DNA from 4 places in the Mesorhizobium robiniae genome. Region 1 is predicted to be linked to each of the others. Evidence: riboswitches for the same ligand, from Rfam matches in the RefSeq annotation. Region 1 holds a riboswitch; each other region holds the start of a gene.
What was found. A riboswitch is a leader RNA that binds a small molecule or an ion and turns the genes downstream of it on or off. The one in region 1 is predicted to bind cobalamin.
Positions count from the first base shown of each region.

Region 2: another riboswitch for cobalamin. It lies ahead of ABID19_RS12315 (DUF1636 family protein); the one in region 1 lies ahead of metE (5-methyltetrahydropteroyltriglutamate--homocysteine S-methyltransferase).
Region 3: another riboswitch for cobalamin. It lies ahead of ABID19_RS26765 (ABC transporter ATP-binding protein); the one in region 1 lies ahead of metE (5-methyltetrahydropteroyltriglutamate--homocysteine S-methyltransferase).
Region 4: another riboswitch for cobalamin. It lies ahead of ABID19_RS08405 (aromatic ring-hydroxylating oxygenase subunit alpha); the one in region 1 lies ahead of metE (5-methyltetrahydropteroyltriglutamate--homocysteine S-methyltransferase).

Region 1 is NZ_JBEPMC010000018.1:68,042-73,335, forward strand. It holds gene ABID19_RS32160 (cytochrome-c peroxidase) at 390-1,445, shown strand; gene metE (5-methyltetrahydropteroyltriglutamate--homocysteine S-methyltransferase) at 1,512-3,872, opposite strand; cobalamin riboswitch at 3,967-4,166, opposite strand; gene ABID19_RS32170 (restriction endonuclease-related protein) at 5,161-5,294, shown strand, end outside.
Region 2 is NZ_JBEPMC010000004.1:85,937-91,230, forward strand. It holds gene cobN (cobaltochelatase subunit CobN) at 1-2,384, opposite strand, end outside; gene cobW (cobalamin biosynthesis protein CobW) at 2,403-3,440, opposite strand; gene ABID19_RS12315 (DUF1636 family protein) at 3,437-3,871, opposite strand; cobalamin riboswitch at 3,911-4,114, opposite strand; gene ABID19_RS12320 (winged helix-turn-helix domain-containing protein) at 4,144-5,294, opposite strand, start outside.
Region 3 is NZ_JBEPMC010000011.1:174,650-179,943, reverse strand. It holds gene ABID19_RS26770 (AraC family transcriptional regulator) at 1-744, opposite strand, end outside; cobalamin riboswitch at 1,033-1,236, shown strand; gene ABID19_RS26765 (ABC transporter ATP-binding protein) at 1,329-2,141, shown strand; gene ABID19_RS26760 (ABC transporter substrate-binding protein) at 2,138-3,106, shown strand; gene ABID19_RS26755 (FecCD family ABC transporter permease) at 3,157-4,125, shown strand; gene ABID19_RS26750 (MarR family winged helix-turn-helix transcriptional regulator) at 4,202-4,681, shown strand; gene ABID19_RS26745 (HlyD family secretion protein) at 4,678-5,294, shown strand, end outside.
Region 4 is NZ_JBEPMC010000003.1:60,268-65,561, forward strand. It holds gene bglA (beta-galactosidase BglA) at 1-651, shown strand, start outside; gene ABID19_RS08390 (ABC transporter ATP-binding protein) at 676-1,788, shown strand; gene ABID19_RS08395 (DUF680 domain-containing protein) at 1,884-2,102, opposite strand; gene ABID19_RS08400 (DUF680 domain-containing protein) at 2,188-2,388, opposite strand; cobalamin riboswitch at 2,896-3,097, shown strand; gene ABID19_RS08405 (aromatic ring-hydroxylating oxygenase subunit alpha) at 3,313-4,560, shown strand; gene ABID19_RS08410 (FAD-binding oxidoreductase) at 4,586-5,294, shown strand, end outside.

The sequences.
Region 1 (5,294 bases):
AACTTTTGCGCTCAAAAATTGCCGGTGTTCTCGAAACGAAGCGGTCTATTTCTGTTTTGCCATCCTCTCTTTGGACTGTGAAATCGATGGCCGCGGCTGTGTCCTGGCGCCGTGTCAAGGAAGATGTATCAAACGTGTTCATTCTCAATGGTCGAAACGGTGCAGGTTCATCATCCGTCAGCCGCTATTGCTCCGGCTCCGGTGCCAGCGCTTCGGGGCTTGCCGAGCACTGCCCCTTTGCTTCCCTGAAATCCACTCGAGAAGAGCGTTCACTTCCGGGCCGGTCGCGGCTCTGCCGCGACCACAGGGGACCGGTCCTGATCTAGCGCAAGGCGCCCACCAACCGCTTGTCCCACAATGGTGCGGTGCACCACGCAGGGAGACTATTTATGAAAATCCTAGTGACTACGGTGGCTGTCGCCTTGCCTGTAGCTGCCGCTCTTGCTGCGCAAGCGATCCCCGAAGACCTCAGGGAAACGGCACGGGCCACCTTCAAGGCTTTGCCATCCACCACACCGGCAGTCGCCAACAACCCGATCACACGGGAGAAGATCGCCCTTGGCAAGGCCATGTTCTTCGATCCACGCGTCTCGGCGTCAGGCGTCTTCTCGTGCAATTCGTGCCACAACCTGGCCACCGGAGGCGACGACAATCGGGAAACCTCGATCGGTCATGGGTGGCAGAAGGGGCCGCGCAACGCGCCGACGGTATTGAACTCTGTCTTCAACATCGCGCAGTTCTGGGATGGGCGCGCCGAAGACCTGAAGGCCCAGGCCAAAGGACCGGTCCAAGCCAGTGGCGAAATGGCCAACACACCGGGTCAACTCATCGCCACGCTCAAGTCGATGCCGCAATATGTCGAGTGGTTCAATGCAGCTTTCCCGGGTGAAGCTGATCGTGTCACCTTCGACAACTTCGCCAAGGCAATCGAAGCCTTCGAGGCGACACTGATCACGCCGGCCCCCTTCGATCACTTCCTCAATGGCGATGACGCCGCCATGACTTCTGAACAGAAACAGGGCCTGGCTCTTTTCATGGACAAAGGCTGCTCGTCCTGCCATGCCGGCATCAACGTTGGTGGGGACGGCTATTACCCATTTGGCCTTGTTGAAAAGCCTGGCGCCGACATCCTGCCGGAAAAAGACAAGGGCCGATTTGCGGTCACCAATACACCCGACGATGCCTATGTTTTCCGGGTGGCGCCGCTGCGCAACGTAGCACTGACCGCACCATACTTTCATTCGGGCAAGGTTTGGGATCTGAAGCAGGCCGTCGCCATCATGGGAACCACCCAGCTCGGTGAAGAATTGACGCAAGAAGAGGTCGACCGGCTCGTTGCCTTCCTTAACTCGCTGACCGGAAAGGTGCCCGAGGTCGCCTATCCCATCTTACCCGCCGAAACGGCGGCGACGCCTCGACCTGTCTCGCAAATCTTGGGAAAATAAAGGGCCGGAGCCAGGGGAGCGCTATCAACAATGATGGCGACTTTTCCCTGGGACATGGTGCGAAATTCAGAAAGGCTCCGGCCTCACTTTCTCCCGGAGCGCGCGTGCTGCAACGACCATGTTCGTGAGGGCAGGGCGGACCTCCTCCCATTTGCGTGTCTTGAGGCCGCAGTCCGGGTTTACCCACAGTTGGGCGTCGGACAATCGCTCCCGGGCAAGCATAAGGAGGGCCGAAATCTCGGCGACTTCCGGGACGCGTGGTGAGTGAATGTCATAGACTCCGGGACCGATTTCGTTCGGATATTTCGAGTTCGTGAAGGCGTCCAGAAGTTCCATTTTCGAGCGCGACGTCTCGATCGAAATTACATCCGCATCCATTTCAGCGATCGCGTCGATGATCTCGTTGAACTCCGAATAGCACATGTGAGTATGGATTTGGGTCGCGTCCTTTACACCCGTTGAAGCGAGCCGGAAGCATTCGACCGCCCAGTCGAGATAGACTTTCCAGTCGGACTTGCGCAGTGGCAAGCCTTCGCGAAACGCGGCCTCGTCGATCTGGATCATCCTTGCGCCGGATCTTTCGAGGTCCCTTACTTCATCGCGGATGGCAAGCGCGATCTGGCGGCAGGCCTCGAAGCGGGGTACATCGTCGCGAACGAAAGACCAGTTGAGAATGGTCACTGGACCTGTCAGCATTCCCTTCACCGGCTTTTCGGTAAGCGACTGGGCGAATTGCCACCAGCGCACCGTCATCGGATTGGGCCGTGACACGTCGCCGAAGATGATGGGCGGGCGAACGTAGCGGGAGCCATAGCTCTGCACCCAGGCATGCTGGGTGAAGGCGAAGCCGGACAGCTGCTCGCCAAAATGCTGTACCATGTCGTTTCGTTCGAACTCCCCGTGCACCAGCACGTCCAGGCCGATCTCCTCCTGCCAGCGAATAGCAGCCTTGGTCTCCTTCTTCAGGAAGGTCTCGTACTCGACATAGCTGAGCCTGCCTTTCGCATGAGCGGAGCGCGTCTTGCGCACCTCCGGCGTCTGCGGAAAGGACCCTATGGTCGTCGTTGGGAACGGCGGCAAGCTTAGCGTGCCGGCCTGGACTCTGGACCGTTCGGAAAATGCGCTCTTTCGATGCTTCATGCCGCCGCTGATGCTGGCGATCCGCCCCTCGACGAGCGGATCGTGGACCTTTATGGACGTTGCGCGCGCGGCGGCCGCCTCGGTCGAAGCATTCAACGCGTCTGCCACCGCATCCCTGCCTTTGGACAAGGCCTGGGCCAGCACAACCAGTTCGTCGGTCTTCTCGGCCGCGAAGGCGAGCCACGACCTGATGTCCGCGTCGAGTGCCGTCTCCATACGCAGGTCGATCGGCACATGCAGCATCGAGCAGGAAGGCGCGATCTCGACGCGGTCCAACGGCCAGCCGGCGACGATCGGCTTGATGCGGTCGAGAATGGCAGGCAGGTTCGCACGCCAGACGTTGCGACCGTCGATCAATCCAAGTGAGAGCACCAGATCCTTCGGTGCGAGACGACCAACCGTTTCCAACTGCTCGGGAGCGCGCACGAGATCGAGATGCAGGCCCGCCACCGGTAGGGAAATTGCGGTCTCGAGATTGTCTCCCAGCGACCCGAAATAGGTCGCCAACATGATCTTCAACTCGGGCACGGCTTTCGACAGTTGGCCGTAGGCGAATTGGAACGCAGCTCGTTCGTTCGGGTTCAGATCGAGCACAAGCGCTGGCTCATCAATCTGCACCCAGTCGGCTCCTGACAGACTTAGCCTCCGCAGGAGTTGCTCGTAGACAGGCAGAAGCCGTGGTAGGAGCGCGATGGGATTGAAACCTTCGGCAGGTGACTTCGCCAGCTTGAGGAAGGTTACCGGTCCAAGGATGACTGGGCGTGTGTAAATGCCGAGGGCTTTAGCCTCGAGGAAATAATCAACCGGTTTCGTGGACGAGAGGGCGAACGTCTGATCATCGTCGAGTTCGGGCACAATGTAGTGATAGTTGGTGTCAAACCATTTGGTCATTTCCATCGCGGTTAGGCTAGGTTCATGAGCCGCATGCTCGTGACCAGCGTGTCCACAATCCTCCGTTCGACCTTGGTTGCCGCGCGCCATGGCGAAGTAGATGTCGAGTGGGACCTCGCCGCTATTCCAGGCGTAACGGGATGGCACGGCGCCGACCATGGCTGCGGTGTCGAGCACATGGTCGTAGAGCGAGAAGTCGTTCGACGGGATTTTCGACACGCCGCGATCGTGCTGCTCTTCCCAGCTGGCGATGCGGAGCGCCTTCGCCGTTGTAAGAAGGTCGGCAGCACAAGATTTTCCGGCCCAGTAACTTTCAAGCGCGAACTTCAGTTCGCGCCGGCGACCGATACGCGGCACGCCGAGCGTTGCTACAGGAACTTGCTGAGAGACAGTCATGCCATACCCCGATGGTTGGGGCGTGGGGACCAGGAAGGCGCTGGTAGGCCGACAGGAACGTCGGGCTGCCGCGACCACCGAGACACCCCGCCCGTGGACATTGTTCGCCGTGGCAGGTCTCCTGGCTCGCGGGTCATAGCCTCTACCCGTCTTCCCGAGGCTGTTCGCCTCAGTGACATGAGTGGGATTGGCTCGCCGCTAACAGTTGCGGGGGCAGCGCCGGCATCGCACCGGCTTCCCTCTTAGCTCCGCTGCGGCAGTGCCGTACGGAGAACCACGACATTCAGACAATCGCAGCAGCACGCGCCTTTGTCAAACACCATATAAATAAATGTTTATGTCGTTATGTGAAATCCGTTCGGCGTTGTTCCCCTTAGGGTCGCGTGCGATGCGAGCAGCAGCGCGTTTCTATGCGAAAATGCCTTATCAGGTTCGGCATCCTGTTGCATTGTCGGCACATTGGCTACATGAGGATATTACCCCACCGCTGTAGGTGACCGATGGCTTGCCAGCCAAACGACAGTCGTGTTGTTCGAAGGGTGAACGGCGTTCCCGGCTCATAAGCTGAAGTTCACAGGTTCAAATCCTGTCCCCGCAACCAATTCTATCATAAATCAATTACCGCCTCGGTCTAACCGGGGCGGTTTTTTGTTCAAATGGCGCGCAATCACTGCGGCGCCAAAGGGCGTATCACTGCGCCGAGAAAGTCGCGCGAAACGTAAAAGCGAGCAAGTTAGCGCGGCTTGGCCCCGTGTAACGCGCAAGCATTGTCTCATTGTGGACGGTAACGGGTTGCTCATATTGGGCTAGGCAGGGCGGGCTAGGGAGTGCATGGGCCGACCGCGAAATCAGCGCCCGGCGACCCGCTCCCAAAGCGGACATGCGCAAGTATCTAGAATAGCGCGCTGACAAAAGCCGACATGGCCTGGCACCTTGGCCAATAGTCAGGCGCTTGCATGGTCCTAAGGTCCTACCCTCAGCAAACATTCTGCGTCTCGTGGAGATCCACATCGACATCTTTTACCTCTCGCCATTAGCGCAGGGCGGCCCACGTCCGCCCTGCCATCTTACCCGCGAGCAGCATCAACCCACACGCTGTTCGTCTGCCTGGATGTGTGTGCTCCGGGCTTGTAGTTAGGGTAGACCGAAAAACTGCATTGACCATCAAGAACGGCCCCTTGTTTCCTGTGAGTATCCGGTCAAAGTTCGAAAGACTTGTGGCTCAGGCGAATAATGACGCGGTAGCCTGACAAAAGGAGGAGAAGTCGTTGCTACTTGCAGAGTGCCTATGCGGATCGACCTTGGGGTCGTCGCGTTGATCGAGGACTCCGAACCTGTAGTCACGGCGGTCTTGTTGGCGCGTGGGCTCTGCGAGATCTACGACCGTATCGCCCAGGAAGGCGAGATCGTTCAACAAGGGGC
Region 2 (5,294 bases), on a different contig from region 1:
CGCAGCGGATCGGCCTCGCCTTCCGGCGACCGGCCGTAGATGTGCAGGCCGTCCTTGACGGCGAAGTCCTTGAGGTCGCAGAGCCAGGCGTCGATGCGGCGCAGTGCTTCGTCTGGCGCGTCGGTTTTGGCAACGCCGGCTTCGGAAGCGAGACCGGTCTTCTGCGCGGTCTCGACGATCAGCTTCGCCAGGCGGTCGCGGCGGCGGCGGTCGAGCCCGTCGGCCTGGGCATATTCGTCGACCAGCCGTTCAAGCCGGTGCTGGTTTTCGTCGAGCCCGGCGCCAGTCAGCGGGGGCGGCAGATGGCCGAGGGTGACGGCGGCGATGCGCCGCTTGGCTTGTGCTGCCTCTCCTGGGTTGGATACGATGAAGGGATAGATGACGGGCAGGGGACCGGTGACGATCTCGGGAAAACAGGTTTCGCTGAGCGCAACGGTCTTGCCAGGCAGCCATTCCAGCGTGCCATGGGCGCCGACATGGATGAGGGCATGGACGCCGAGCGTCTTGCGCAGCCAAAGACCAAAGGCGATCAGCGCATGGCGCGGCGGCAATGTCGGGTCGTGGTAGTCGGCGCGGCGGTCGGCCGAGCGCCCGCGGTCAGGGGCGAGGGCTACGGTGATGTTGCCGAGGATGGCGGCGCGGAAGGGGAATTTTGCAAAAGTAGGCGCTTGAACACCCCCCTCTGTCCTGCCGGACATCTCCCCCTCAAGGGGGGAGATTGCGCTGTCGTCTCTGCCTTCGCCAATTACCGAGGATGTTGAGGGAGAGCCGTCGTCGAAACTGCCAATCTCCCCCCTTGAGGGGGAGATGTCCGGCAGGACAGAGGGGGGCGCTTCGCGCAACCCTGTCTCATCTTCCGCCTTCCCCCAAGCCGCCTCTACTGCAGCGAGCGCCGCTGTCGGCAATTCCGTGGAGAAGGTCAGATAATCCGCAAGTCCCAGTCCTTCGTCACCGCGCTCCAACGCATCCAGCAACTCACGCGGCGTTCGCGGAATCCCTTCAACGGCGTAGCCCTGTTCGCTCAGGTCATGTAGCATCGCCAACACACTGGACGGCACATCGAGACCGACCGCGTAGCCGGTGCGGCCGGGGGCGCTTGGATAGTCGGGGATCAGGATCGCAAGCCTGCGTTCCGCGCGCGATGTGCGCTGCAAGCGGATGAAAGCCTCGACACGGTTCGCCACCTGCGCCACCCGGTCCGGCTCTGGCCGGTTGGCGAAGGCGCGAAAAGCCAGCGCTGGATCGGTTTCGACCTCGCCTTTGAAGGAGATCGCGCCGGCAAGGATGCGGCCGTCGAGCTCGGGCAGGACGACATGCATGGCAAGGTCGGCAGGCGCCAGGCCGCGCTGATTGTTTTGCCAGATGTCACGGCGTGTTGTCGCGACGATGACCTGGAACACCGGCACGCCGGCGCGGTCGAAGATGGTTTCGACGCCGGGCCCGGCGCTGGAGGCGAACGCCGTGGCGGTAATGATGGCGGCGGGCTTCAGGGTCGCGAGCGCGGTTTCGACAAAGGCGAGCGATGCCGGGTCCTTGAGGCTGGAGACGAAGATGGGAACGGGGACCATGCCGCGCTGTCCGAGCGCCTCGAACAATGCATCGATGGGCGCGACATCGGCGGCAAGAAGCATCGAACGGTAGAAGAGGATCGGGATGATGGGCGCGGCGTCTCCCTCCCCCTCGAGGGGAGGGTGGCCCGCAGGGTCGGGTGGGATCGCTGCGGCAGTGCTCGACGTTTTTTTCTGTTGGCGCGTGTCAGAGGCGACCCCACCCCCGGCCTGCGGCCGGACCCTCCCCTCGAGGGGGAGGGGGACGCCGCGCTCGAGAACCCCCAGTCCCGGTTGATAGTAGCCGGCTTTTGGCACGCTGACAGGTTCAGCGACCGCTACACTCGATCCGGCAAGACTTGCCAGCCTCTGCACCAGCGTCTTCATATTCTCCGGGCCGCCCTCGCGAAAATAGCCGAGCAGGCCGTCCAACTCCTCGCGGGGCAGCGTCGAGCCTTCGATCAGCCGCAAATCCTCGTCGTGGCTCTCGCCGGGTAGGAGCGCCAGCTTGATACCGCGATCTCGTGCGACAACGGCAAGCTGGTCGCAGCCATAGCGCCACCAGTCATAGCCGCCGAGGATACGAACCAGGACGACCTTGGCGTGCTGGGCGACGCTGTCGATCCAGAGGTCGACGGACATCGGATGGCGCAGGTCGCGCAGAGCCGCAAGCCGCATCGACGGCAGGCGATCCGCGTCCGCCTTCCACGCCGCCGCCAGCCCGGCCAGATCGCTGTCGGTGAAGGACAGCGCCACGACATCCGCAGGCGTCTGCCTGAGATCGACAGGCTCGGCAAGGTCGTCGAGCGAGGCGGATGTTGTGGTGAGGATGTGCATCGCGGCTCGTGCCTGAGGTCAGCCAGCGAGGATACGTTCGATGGCCGGGCGGTTCAGCCCTTTCAGGCCGATGACGACGAGGCGCGAGCGGCGGTCATCTTCAGCGGTCCAGGCGCGGTCGTAATAATGATTGACCCGCGGCCCGACAGCCTGCAGCAACAGCCGCATCGGCTTGCCGCCGACCTCGACGAAACCCTTGACGCGCAGCACATTTTCTTCCTCCGCCGCCGTGGCGACGCGCAAAGCCAGCTCATCGGGATTGGCGATCGACGGAATATCGATGACGAAGGAATCGAAGTCGTCGTGCTCGTGGTCGAGCTCGTCGTCGTGATGGGTCTTGCGGTTCTCGATGTCGTCCTCGACGGCGAGGCCGAGGCCGAGCAGCACAGATGGATCGACCTTACCCTGCGAGGCCGGCACGATCTTGACGGCGCGCGCGGCGTGCTCGCCGATGATGGCCTTGGCACGGGCCGAGCCGGCGGCGTCCATCAGGTCGCTCTTCGACAATATGATCAGGTCGGCGCAGGCGAGCTGATCCTCGAACACTTCCTCGACCGGATCGTCGTGGTCGAGCGTCTCGTCCTGCGCGCGCTGCGCCTGCAGGGCGTCCATGTCGTTGGCAACGCGGCCTTCGGCCAGCGCCGGTCCGTCGACCACGGCAATAACGCCGTCGACCGTCACCCGGCTTTTCACCGTCGGCCACTGGAAGGCTTGGACCAGCGGCTTGGGCAGAGCGAGGCCGGAGGTTTCGATCAGGATGTGGTCGACCTTCGGCGTCAGCGACAGGATCTGGTCGAGCGCCGGGACAAAGTCGTCTGCGACGGTGCAGCAGATGCAGCCATTGGCCAGTTCGACGATGTTTTCCTCGGGGCAGGTGTCGATGCCGCAGCCTTTCAGGATCTCGCCGTCGATGCCGATATCGCCGAACTCGTTGACGATGATAGCCAGCCGCTTACCCCCGGCGTTTTCGAGCAGATGGCGGATCAGCGTCGTCTTGCCGGCGCCGAGGAAGCCGGTGACGACGGTGCAGGGCACGCGGGAGACGGAAGTGGTCATGTCTGGTCCTTCAAAAGGTCGAGGGGAGGAATGCGGGCGACGAGGCCGCGCTTCAGGCAATCGGGGCGGCCGCGCCATGGAATGAGGCCATCGGTCGAGGTGGCGAAGAGCTTTGCGCCGGCGACGAGATCGGCGCCGCTGGTCGCGGTCAGGTCGCCGAAGACATAGCTCCAGCAGCCGTCGCGCAGGATCGCGGCGCTGAGGCGGCGCTTGCAGTTGCCGAGGCACTCGACGGTGCGGATACGAATATTTTCGCCTGATGCGGCGCGGCGCGTGTCCTCGGCAAGCAGTTCGCCGGCGCGGGGATGGCCGTCGGAGCCGGTCTCGTCGCGGCAGGAGGCGCAGACGATCACGGTGACGCCGGCCAAGGTATCACAATCGCCGGACGATACGTCCGCTGTCTCAGCTGGAAAACTGCTGTCGCGTTCCAAATCAGGCTCCTTGCCCGGAAAACCCGCCAGGCGATCGGATTCTTTAAGTCCTAGACGGCAGGTCTCCTGGCTCGCGGGTCATCGCCTTGGTGCCACCTTCCCGGGACCGTCCCAGTGGTTTTCGGCCTTGGCTCGTCGCTTACAGTTGCGGGGACAGCCGCGGATTTGAAATCGAGATTTCGCACCGCATTCCCTCTTGGCTCCTCCCTTTGCCGAGAGGAGACCGTCTGAACCGGATTTAGGCTTGTGTATGCAGGCGTGTCAACGCGTGTCTACGACGCGATGATGTCGGCCAACGCCGGACCTAGATCGCCTGCGGGCGTGACTTCAATCTGTTCCAGGCCGAGCCAGCCCTGCATCTGCTTCAATTCCTCGACCAGCGCGGCCGCTGTTTCGGCCGGTGCGCCGGGTTCGGCATAGGCCGCATGGACGCGCAGCACGCCGGCGGGGCGGTCGGCCTTGAGGTCGACGCGCGCCACGATCCTCTCGCCGAGCAGGAACGGCAGCACATAATAGCCGTATTGGCGCTTTTCGGCCGGGGTGTAGATCTCGATGCGATAGCGGAAGTCGAACAGCCTTTCCGTTCGGGAGCGCTCGAAGACAACGGGATCAAACGGAGCGAGCAACGCGCGCGCCTGGATCTTGCGCGGAAAACGGGCGTCCTTGTGAAGGTAAGCCGGCTTGCTCCAGCCTTCGACGCGCACCGGCAGCAATTCGCCCAACTCGACCAGTTCCTCCAGCCGGCCCTTCATGTCGGCCGGCGACAGGCGGAAATAGTCGCGCAGGTCGCCTGATGTCGCGATGCCATGGGCACGGGCGGAGATGCGCAACAATTCGCGATGCGCATCCTCAGGGGAGGGCACCGGCAGGTCGAGCACCGCCGGCGGTAGCGCCCGTTCGGGCAGATCGTAAAGCCGCTCGAAGCCACGACGCGATGCCGTGGTGATGCGGCCGGCCCAGAAAAGCCATTCGAAAGCGTGCTTGGCATCGCTCCAACCCCACCAGCCGCCGTTTCCCTTTTGGCCTTCGAGGGCGGAAGCAGCGATCGGGCCGCGCCCGACGACCTCGCGATAAATCTCTTCAATGTAGGCGGCACGCTCGTGGCCCCACTTCGCCAGCCCGTTATACATTTCCTCGCCGCGCTCGGCCCGCTGCATGCGCCAGCGCATCAGCGGATAGGTTTCGACCGGCAGAAAGGAGGCTTCGTGCGCCCAATATTCGAAAACCAGGCGCTTGCGTGTCACGGCGGCATTGTCGAGCAGTGCCAGCGGGTAGGGGCCGAGGCGTGAATAGAGCGGCATGTAGTGAGCGCGCACCACCGCGCTGACGGAATCGATCTGCAACAGGCCGGTGCGGGCAAGCACCCGGGTCAGATGGCGGCGATCCGGCGTGCCGTTAGGCCGAGGGTCGGTGAAACCCTGGG
Region 3 (5,294 bases), on a different contig from region 1:
GGCAATCTCGTGCCCGGAGGCCGGCAGCCATTTGTTCCAGATCGTGTTGACCGTGCGGCGGATGGTCGAGATGTGGTCACGATGGGCGAACACGGCGTATTTCTGCGCCGGCACGCGCACGCGCGAAAACTCCCTCGGCAGGTCCGAAAAATCGGACACCTCGACGCCGGCGATGTAGTCGAAATTGCCGGTGTCGTCGCCGTTGACGCAGACGCCATAGGCGACGTCGCCGATCTCGCCTGGAATGTTGCCGATATAGGGGCCAAACCGCTGCCACTGCATCGGGATGCCGGCGCTGGTTTCGCAGCTATAGCGTTCGCCGAGACCGGCGATGAGAAACGGCCGGCTGGTCTCAAAACGCGGCGGGTCGAGATCGGTGAGGACGGACTGGTTCATCAGGATCGGCTCCACGAGATCGAGGTTGTCGAGCGAGCCTTGCGCGCGCACCAGTTCCGGCGTGGTGCCGAATTGGTCGCGGAAGGCACGGGTGAAGGCCTCATGCGAAGCGTAGCCGGTGTCGAGCGCGAGCGAGAGGATGTCGGGTGCACCGGCGGCGAGCTTGCGCGCCGCTTCGGTCAGCCGGCGAGAACGCATGTAGCCCATCACCGAACGGCCGGTCGCCGCACCGAATGCCCGCGTCACGTGAAAACGCGACACCCCGCTGCTCTTGGCGACATCGTCGAGCGAGACGGATTCCGGCAGATGGCTTTCGACGAACCACAGCGCTTTCTCGGTCGGATTCATTTGGCTCCTTGCATGGGCCAGTCTTCACATTGGCAAAGTCTTCGCGTCGGCAGGTCATCGTGCCGTTTCCTGGAGCTCGCAGTTTGATCGAAATTGCGCATTGCGCAAATCGCGAGCGACGGCGGCCGGCAGTCGAAGGCGTCAGGCGAAAGAGCTTGACAGGAGCAGGCAACGTCTAGATAGTAACGTTATTACATAACGGCGGCCCATATGACTCCCTCTGACAAGATCCTAGCTCTCGTGGCTTTCCGAGCCCCGGAAATTTATTGCGCTGTGATTGGCGGGAAATTAGGGTGGGCGACTGATGGTCCCCGAGTCGAAAGGCGAGGGGTGAAAAGGGAACGCGGTGAGATCTTCGGATCGAGGCCGTGGCTGCCCCCGCAACTGTAAGCGGTTAGCAAGATCCGAAATGCCACTGGCCGGCAAGGCTGGGAAGGCAGGATGGCGCAAAGACCCGCGAGCCAGGAGACCTGCCATCGGCTTGAGTTGACCGGACGGGGTGTGCCGGGAGGAGACGTGGACATCGGTCTTGTCGGCCGGTCGGTCCAGCTTCCTTCCGTCGCCATTGAGAAAGTGACGGTAAGTTGGACGCCTCCCAGCCTCTTCTTGAAGCGCGCGAACTGAGCGCGACGGCGGATAGTCGGCGCCTGGTCAGCGCGGTGAGCCTTTCGGTGGCGGCGGGCGACCGCCTCGCCATCATCGGCCCCAACGGCGCCGGCAAGACGACGCTGTTGCGCATGCTATGCGGTACGCTGCGGCCAAGCGCGGGAGAGGTGAGATTTTCCGGCCGCCGGCTGGAGACGTTCTCGGCCGCCGAGCGGGCGCTGCACATGGCGGTCGTCGGCCAGACCGATCAGCCCGATCCGCGGCTTGCCGTGATCGACTACGTCGAGCTTGGGCGCGTCCCGCATGCCGGTTTGCGCCGGAGGAGCGAGCAACGCGACATCGTCGTCGAAGCGCTTCGTAGAACCGGCCTGCTGCCGCTGGTCGGCCGCACGATCGGCTCGCTGTCCGGTGGCGAGCGGCAGCGCGCCCAACTGGCACGCGCCATCGCCCAGGAGCCTAAAATCCTGTTCCTCGATGAACCGACCAATCACCTCGATCCGCGCGCCCGCAGCGAACTTCTCGAACTCGTATCGCAGTTTGGCATGACCGTCGTGGCGGTGCTTCACGATCTGTCGCTGGTCACGCCATTCGCCACCAGAGTGGCGGTGATGAATGAGGCCCGCCTGCAGGCACTCGCCGGTCCGCGCGAGGCGCTAACCAAGCAGTTGATCCGCGAGATTTTCGGCGTCGATGTGCTTCGGCTGCGCCATCCCACCGAAGACCGCGAACTCACGGTCTTCGAAGTTCCAAACCGCGCCTATTCCGATTTAACCAAGGAGCAACATCCGTGAAACGCCTCGCACTGTCTTTTGCTTCCCTTCTGCTTGCCCAGACCGCCTTGGCTTTTCCGGTAACCGCCTTTGCTTTCCCGGTAACCGTTGACAGCTGCGGCACGCCGCTGACTTTCGACGCCGCGCCGAAGCGCGCCGTCATCCAGGATCTGAACATGGCCGAGATGGCTTTCGCGCTGGGGCTGCAACCGTCGATCGTCGGCCTGACCGGCATCACCGGATGGTACAAGGTCGGTCCGGAATTCAAGGCCGAGCAGGGCTCGATCCCGGAACTCGCGCCAAAGTATCCGACACTCGAAAACCTCGTTGCCGTCGAGCCCGATTTCTTCTTCGCCGGCTGGTACTACGGCATGAAGCCGGGCGGCGAGGTGACGCCCGATACGCTGGCGCCGCACGGTATCAAGACGCTGGTGCTGACGGAAAGCTGCGTCCATCTCGACAACAACCGCCCCGCTGCCTCGATGGACTTGCTCTATGGCGACGTCGAGAAGCTGGGCAGGATTTTCGACAAGGAGGCCAAGGCGAAAAAACTTGTTTCGGACTGGAAAGCGCAACTCGCCGATATCACTGCAAAGGTCGGCGACCACAAGGGTACGCGGGTGTTTCTTTACGACTCTGGCGAAGACAAACCCTTTACGTCAGGCAAGTTCGCGATTCCCAGCGCCATGATCGCCGCTGCCGGCGGCGACAACATCATGGCCGATATGCAGACGAGCTGGGGCAACACGGATTGGGAAACGGTCGCCTCCCGTAATCCGCAATTCTTGGTCCTGCTCGACTACCAGGAGGGTGGCGGCTACAGGAAACTGCTCGATTTCCTCAAAGCCCATCCGGCGATGAAGGAGACCGATGCGGTCAAGAATGAACGCTTCGTAGCACTGCGCTATGCCGAACTGACGCCTGGGCCGGCCAATATCGAGGCGATCGGCAAGATCGCCAGGGCGATGCACCCGGAAGCTTTTTGAGCTTGCGCCACCGGGCGTTCGAATTGGCGATGGCAGCAGGAGCAGCAGCGATGGCCGCGCTTGCTCTGATGTCCATCGCTTATGGATCGACGGTGATCCCGCTGACAGACGTGGTTGCGGCGCTCGGACATGCGGCCGGACTGGACGGAGACATCGTGTCCGGTCCGATCGCCAAGATCGTCGTCGATCTCAGGCTGCCGCGCACGATCATGGCCATCTGTGTCGGCGCCGGGCTGGGCGTCATCGGCGCGTTGCTGCAGACGGTAACGCGCAACGACCTTGCCGACCCATTCCTGTTCGGCCTGTCTTCCGGTGCCGCGGCCGGCGCGGTTTCCGTCATCACCATTTTTGGCGACCATTTCGGCATCTGGACGTTGCCGCTCGCCGCCTTCACCGGGGGCATATTGGCCGCTGGCATCGTGCTTCTGCTGGTTTCCCGGGTGAGGGGGCAAGGGCCCGAACGGCTGATACTGGCCGGCCTTGCCGTCTCGTTCATGTTCACCGCCTTGACCAATTATCTCGTCTTTGCCGGGGACCAGCGCGCCGCGCACTCGGTGCTGTTCTGGACGATGGGCGGGCTCGGATTGGCGCGATGGGACAATGTCGGGCTGGCTGCTCTGGGCGCAGGCACCATCCTTGCCTATGCGCTGTGGAATCACCGCCGGCTCGACGCTTTCCTGGCCGGTGAAAATGCCGCCGAAACCCTCGGCGTCCCGGTTGCGCGGATGCGCAGGACGACATTTCTCGTCGCCGCATTCTCGACGGCGATCCTAGTCTCGGTCGCCGGCGTCATAGGTTTCGTCGGCCTGATGATCCCGCATCTGTCCAGGACCCTGGCCGGTCCGTTGCACCTGCGCCTGATTGCAAGCTGCGCCCTGTTCGGAGCGGTGCTGTTGCTGGCAAGCGACCTTCTGGCGCGCACGCTGCTGCCGCCGCAGGAGCTGCCGATCGGCATCATCACCAGTTCGGTCGGTGCTTTCTTCGTCGTCACGATGCTCATTCGCAATCGTCCGGCATGACTGTCATGCAAGTTTGCCGCCTTCTGGCACAATGCGGCTCCTTGAATGATGAGCACGCTTATAATATATGCCGCTTATGGTTTCCGACGGCATCGACAGATTGGGCTTTCTGATCCACGACGTGCAGCGCCTGATGCGCAAGCGCTTCGAGGCGAAGGCCAGCGGGCTCGGCCTTTCCTCGGCGCAATGGCGGCTTATGGTCCGCGTCGCCAAGGAAGAAGGCATCACCCAGGCGCGGCTCGCCGAACTCCTCGAGATCGAGCCGATCAGCGTATCGCGCCTGGTCGACCGGATGGAGGAGGGCGGCTGGATCGAGCGTCGTGCCGACGCTGCCGACCGCCGCGTCCGCATGATCTTTCCAACTGCCAAGGCGAGCGAGGCCTACGCAGAAGTGAAGAGCCTCGCTGGCGAAGTCTATGAGGAATCGCTGACCGGCGTGTCGCCGCAAGATCGCCGCGTCCTGATCAAGGCACTGGACACGATGGCCGAAAACCTGGCGGACGGCGACACGGCGTCCTGCGAAAAAGTCAAGAGTACAGAAGGCGCAGCAGCATGAACGCGGTAGCCAAAGTAGATGAGAATGCAACCAAGCTGGAGATGGACGCTCCCGCGCAGCCGGCGGCAGCGCCGGTTACGGTTGCTCCGCAGCCAGCGCCGGTGGCGCCGAGGAAGAAGCGCCGTGCCGGCCGCTTCCTTTTGATGTTTGCGCTCCCCGTGGCGTTGATCGCCGGCGGCAGCTACGTCTGGGTGACCGGTGGCCGCTACCAGGAGACGGAAAACGCCAACCTGCAGCAGGCCAAGGTCTCGATTGCCGCCGATACGGCGGGCCGCATCGTTCAGGTCGACATTTTCGACAACCAGTCCGTCAGGCAGGGCGATGTGCTGTTCGTTATCGATCCCGAGCCCTACCGGATCGCGCTCGCGCAGGCCGATGCGGCAGTGGCCGCCGCGCGCCTCAATGTCGAGCAGCTGCGTGCGGCCTACAGCCAGGCGATAGCGCAGGAGAAGTCCGACGCCAGCCAGGTCGACTACGCGCAGTCGCAATACGATCGTGCCGCCGACCTTGCCCGCAAGGGCATCAATGCCAAGTCGTCGCTGGACGAGGCCAGGAACGATCTCGACAAGGCCAAGCAGCAACTGGCGGTGGCCGAGCAGGGTATCCTCAGGGC
Region 4 (5,294 bases), on a different contig from region 1:
TCGTGCTGGGCCTTCTCCAACCACGACGTGATGCGCACTGCCTCGCGCTGGGCGGCCGGTGAAGCCGACCAGACCGCCTATCTCAAGGTGATCTCGGCACTGCTGATGTCGCTGCGCGGCTCAGTCTGCATCTATCAGGGCGAGGAGCTTGGTCTAGGCGAAGCGGAATTGCAGTTCGAGGATCTCCAGGACCCCTACGGCATCCGCTTCTGGCCGGAATTCAAGGGTCGCGACGGTTGCCGCACGCCGATGGTCTGGAATGCCGCCGACAGCAATGGCGGCTTCTCCAAGGCAAAGCCATGGCTGCCGGTGCCGGCCAAGCACCTTTCGCAAGCGGTCGATGTGCAGCAGGGCGACGACAGCTCGCTGCTCGAACACTACCGGCGCTTTCTCGCCTTCCGCCGATTGCATCCGGCCCTGGCCAAGGGCGATATCGACTTCATTGAAAGCGAGGGAGACACTGTCGCCTTCACGCGTCGCGAGGGCAACGAGCAGATCGTCTGCGTCTTCAATCTCGGCAGCCAACCGGCGGAAGTCAATCTCGGCGGACGCTCGCTGCAGCCCTTGCCGAGGCACGGGTTTTCGGGACAGACTGGCGCCGGTTCTATCCGCCTCGGCGGCTACGGCGCCTCGTTTGGGCGCATCGACTAAGTTTGCAATTCACTGGAGGGAACCATGGCCGATGTCACGCTAAGGCAAGTGAAGAAATCTTACGGCAATCTCAACATTCTGCACGGCATCGACCTCGACATAAAGTCGGGCGAGTTCATCGTCTTCGTCGGGCCTTCGGGCTGCGGCAAGTCGACCTTGCTGCGGTCCATCGCCGGGCTTGAGGAAATCACCTCCGGAGAGCTCAGGATCGACGGCGAGGTGGTCAACGACGTGCCGCCGTCGAAACGGGGCATCGCCATGGTGTTCCAGTCCTATGCGCTCTATCCGCACATGACCGTCTACGACAACATGGCGTTCTCGATGAAGATCGGTAAGGAGAGCAAGGCCGAGATCGACAAGCGGGTACGCCAGGCGGCGGAAATCCTGCAGCTGACCAAATATCTCGACCGCTTGCCCAAGGCGATGTCGGGCGGCCAGCGCCAGCGCGTCGCCATCGGCCGCGCCATCGTGCGCAACCCGAAGGTCTTCCTGTTCGACGAGCCGCTGTCGAACCTCGACGCGGCACTGCGCGTCGCCACCCGCATCGAGATCGCCAAGCTCAAGGAGTCAATGCCTGCCACAACGATGATCTACGTCACCCACGACCAGGTCGAGGCAATGACGCTGGCCGACCGCATCGTGGTGCTCAAGGACGGTCATATCGAGCAGGTCGGCACGCCGATGGAGCTCTACAAGAAACCCGGCAATCTGTTCGTCGCCCAGTTCATCGGCTCGCCGGCCATGAACATCCTGCCGGCGACGATCGACAAATCAGGCAACACGACCATCGTCAGCCATGTCGGCGGGCGCAAGGCGACGGTGCCGATCGCCACGCCGGCGTCAGTGAAAGGTGCTTCGGTGAGCTTCGGCGTGCGGCCGGAGGATCTGGCGATCGCTAGCGGTGCGGATTATCTTTTCGAGGGAATGGTCGACTATGTCGAGCAGCTCGGCGAGGTCCAACTCGTCTATGTCGACATCGGCCGCGCCGACCTGCCGCTGGTGACCAAGCTGCCCGGCAATGTCGAGGTCAAACGTGGGGCAAAGCTGCGGCTGAGTGCGGACGCCGGCGACCTCCACATCTTCGATACGGACGGGCGGTCCTTCACGCTTCACGAAGCGGAAGCAAAGGCGGCCTGAGAACGGCAGCAAGACTGCCGATATAAGCAGTTTGGCGAAGCCAAAAAACAAGAGCGGCGGGCAAAGCCCGCCGCTCTTGCGCTTTCAAGTCGCTGTTAGCGGCCGAAGAGGTTACGGTCGCTGCCGTGGACGGGCTTCTCGTCAGCCGGAACCGGATTCTGCGCCGAAGCAGAATTCTGAACCGAAGCCGTATACGAGCTGTCGACCGCAACCGCCGGCTGGTTGGCGCCGTTAGATCCAAAGTTGTCGCTACCGGCAAAAGCGCTGCCGGAGATGGCCAAAATGGCGGCGGTGGCAAGAATGATCTTTTTCATTTCTAGTACTCCAGATTTGTCAGATCCCTCGCGGCGGACTTGGCCGCCGCTGTCTGGGATCAGCTGTTAATGGTGGGATCAGCTGTTAATTGCCGAAAAGGTTACGGTCGGCGCCCTGGACAACGGGCTTTTCAGCGTGAGCCGGCTTCTGAATGGAAGCCGTGTAAGAGCTGTCGACCGCAGCAGTCGGCTGGTTGGCGCCGTTGGACCCATAATGGTCGCTCCCGGCAAAGGCGCTGCCGGTGATGGCCAAAACGGCGACGGCAGTAAGAGCAATCTTTTTCATTTTTGGTACTCCAGTATCTTAGTTTTCGGTCCGTCTAGCGGCGTGTCTTGGAAGGAATTCGCGTCGTTCGGACGACCCCTATCTGGGAAGGCCATCCGGCAGATTCCAATCACGAAGTTGTTCCGTGTGGACCAAGAATCTACACCTTGAAATTGTACCAGGTGCTTCTATCTGCATCGCTTTAGTTTTTGTTTTCAAACACTTAAGCCAAATTCACTATTAGCCCATTTGACGGATTGGCGGACCTGCGTTCACAGCGTCATGCACGCATTGTCAACAGAAACGAACCGTTCGGTTCGATTTTAATAGTGGCTAATAGTCACTTTTGGAAACTGTTAACCTTCTTTGCCTCCGCCGCGGGTCGGATTCGATGCCACGACCGCCAGCAATGGCCGCCGAAAAATGGGGTCCCAGCCCTGCTATTGCCAACCTGCAGGTTTGGCCGGCTGTGTCGCGCCGCATGGATACGATGTCGCTTTCATGCCGACAGTCGGCCGGCCGTCATGATTAGATCACGCCATCTCAGGTGCCGCTTGGTGACGACGAAGCGGAGAATTGGGAAGCCGGTCAGAACCCGGCGCTGCCCCCGCAACGGTGGTGGAGTTCAAGTCGCAACGGGAGACCACTGGGCCACAAGCCTGGGAAGGTGTCGCGACCGCCCGCAAGGACACTCCAGAGCCCGGAAACCAGCCCGAGGTGTTGAACTCGACTGATCGCGGTGGGCGGTCAAGAGGTGGATGATGCATGCCGGTTCTTCACTCGCCTGCGGCCGATCCTTCCTCCATCACCACCAGTTCAGTCCTTGGAGCGACGTGCGTCCACTTGGACGCACAAAGTACGCTCCAAGACTTTGAATCTGCGCATAGTGCTTTCCGAAAATCGATTCCGATTTTCGGGCCGATGCGACGAAAGCGAGGACAGGACATGGATGCGCGCAACGACATGCTGAGGCTCTTGCACGGCCGCAGGCAAGGCTTTTCGCTCGAACAGCCCTTCTACACCGATCCTGATTTCTTCAAGCTCGACATGGAGCTGATCTGGTATCGCGACTGGCTGTTCATCGGCCATGATTGCGAATTGCCGAAGCCGGGCAGCTATATCACCGCCCAGATCGGCGATTATCCGGTTGTGCTGGTCCGCGACCAGCAAGGCAAGATCAATGCCTTCCACAACTCCTGCCGGCATCGCGGCAGCCGCGTCTGCAATGCCGACAAGGGCACGGCGGCGAAGCTCGTCTGCCCTTATCACCAATGGACCTACGAGCTGGACGGCCGGCTTCTGTTCGCCCGCCAGATGGCGGACAGTTTCGACAAAAGCCAGTTCGGCCTGAAGCCGGTCGCTTGCGAGAGCGTCGGCGGCTACATCTTCATCTGCCTGGCCAAGGAGCCCGCCGATTTCGCGCCGATGCGCGCCATGATCGAACCTTACCTATTGCCGCACCGGCTGCGCGAGGCAAAGGTCGCCTTCGAATCGACCATCGTCGAGAAGGGCAACTGGAAGCTCGTCTGGGAAAACAACCGCGAGTGCTATCATTGCGCCGGCAATCATCCGGAACTGTGCAAGACATTCCCGGAAGCGCCGACCGTGACCGGCGTGCAGGGCGCCGACAGCGATCCGGAGATGCTGGCGCACTGGGCGATATGCGAGGCAGCGGGCCTGCCGAGCAAGTTCCGCATCGATCCGGCCGGACAGTACCGCGCCACCCGCGCGCCGCTGCTGCGCGACGCCGTCAGCTATACGATGACGGGAAGACGCGCCGTGAAGAAGAACCTTTCCGACAGCGTTTCCACGGACCGTATCGGCTCGCTGCTGCTCTATCACTATCCGACGACCTGGAACCACATCCTCGGCGATCATGCGGTCACCTTCCGCGTGCTGCCGATCAGCGCCACGGAAACCGCCGTGACGACCAAATGGCTGGTCCATAGGAACGCGGTCGAAGGCGTCGATTACGACCTTGCCGAACTCACCCATGTATGGACCGAGACCAACGACCAGGACCGCCGCATCGTCGAGGAAAACGCCTTCGGCATCCTGTCGCCGGCTTACGAGCCCGGCCCTTATTCGGAACTGCATGAGGGCGGCGTCATCCAGTTCGTCGAATGGTACGCCTCGTTTATCGGACCGCGCCTTGCCGAGGACGGCCGGCCGGCGCTGCGCAGCGTCGCCTGAAGAGAAACGTGAAGAGATGAACGCAATGACGGATCTCGGGCTCTACCGCCATCTCGACGATATGGCGCCCTGGAACGACAGGCTCCAGGTTCTGGAAGTGATCGGCGTCAGCGACGAGGCGCCTGACGTGAAGACCTTCACCTTCCGCTCCGACAACCAGACCTGGTTCCGCTACAGACCGGGGCAGTTCGTGACGCTGGAGCTGCCGACCGCCGACGGACCGCTAATGCGAACCTATACGCTGTCGTCCTCGCCGTCGCGGCCATTCTCGATCGCGGTGACGGTGAAGGCGCAGGCCGGCAGCGTCGGCACGCGCTGGATGTTCGACAATCTCAAGCCCGGCGTTCACGTGAAGGCCTATGGGCCGGCGGGCGACTTTTCGCTGCACAGCCATCCCGCGGCCAAATATCTGTTCATTTCGGCCGGCTCCGGCGTGACGCCGATGATGTCGATGCTGCGCTGGCTAAACGACTGCGCGCCCTGGACCGATGTCGGCTTCGTCAACTGCGCGCGAAAGCCCGAGGAGATCATCTTCCGCAAGGAACTCGAGCTGCTCGGCAGCCGCATGCCGGGCCTGACGCTCGGCTTCATGATCGAGGAGCGCTCCAGCCGCGAGGGCTGGTTCGGCCATATGGGCCGGATCGACGCGATACGGCTGCCGCTGCTGGCACCGGATTTTCGCGAGCGGGAAATCTTCTGCTGCGGCCCCGACCCGTTCATGCGCGCCGTGCGGC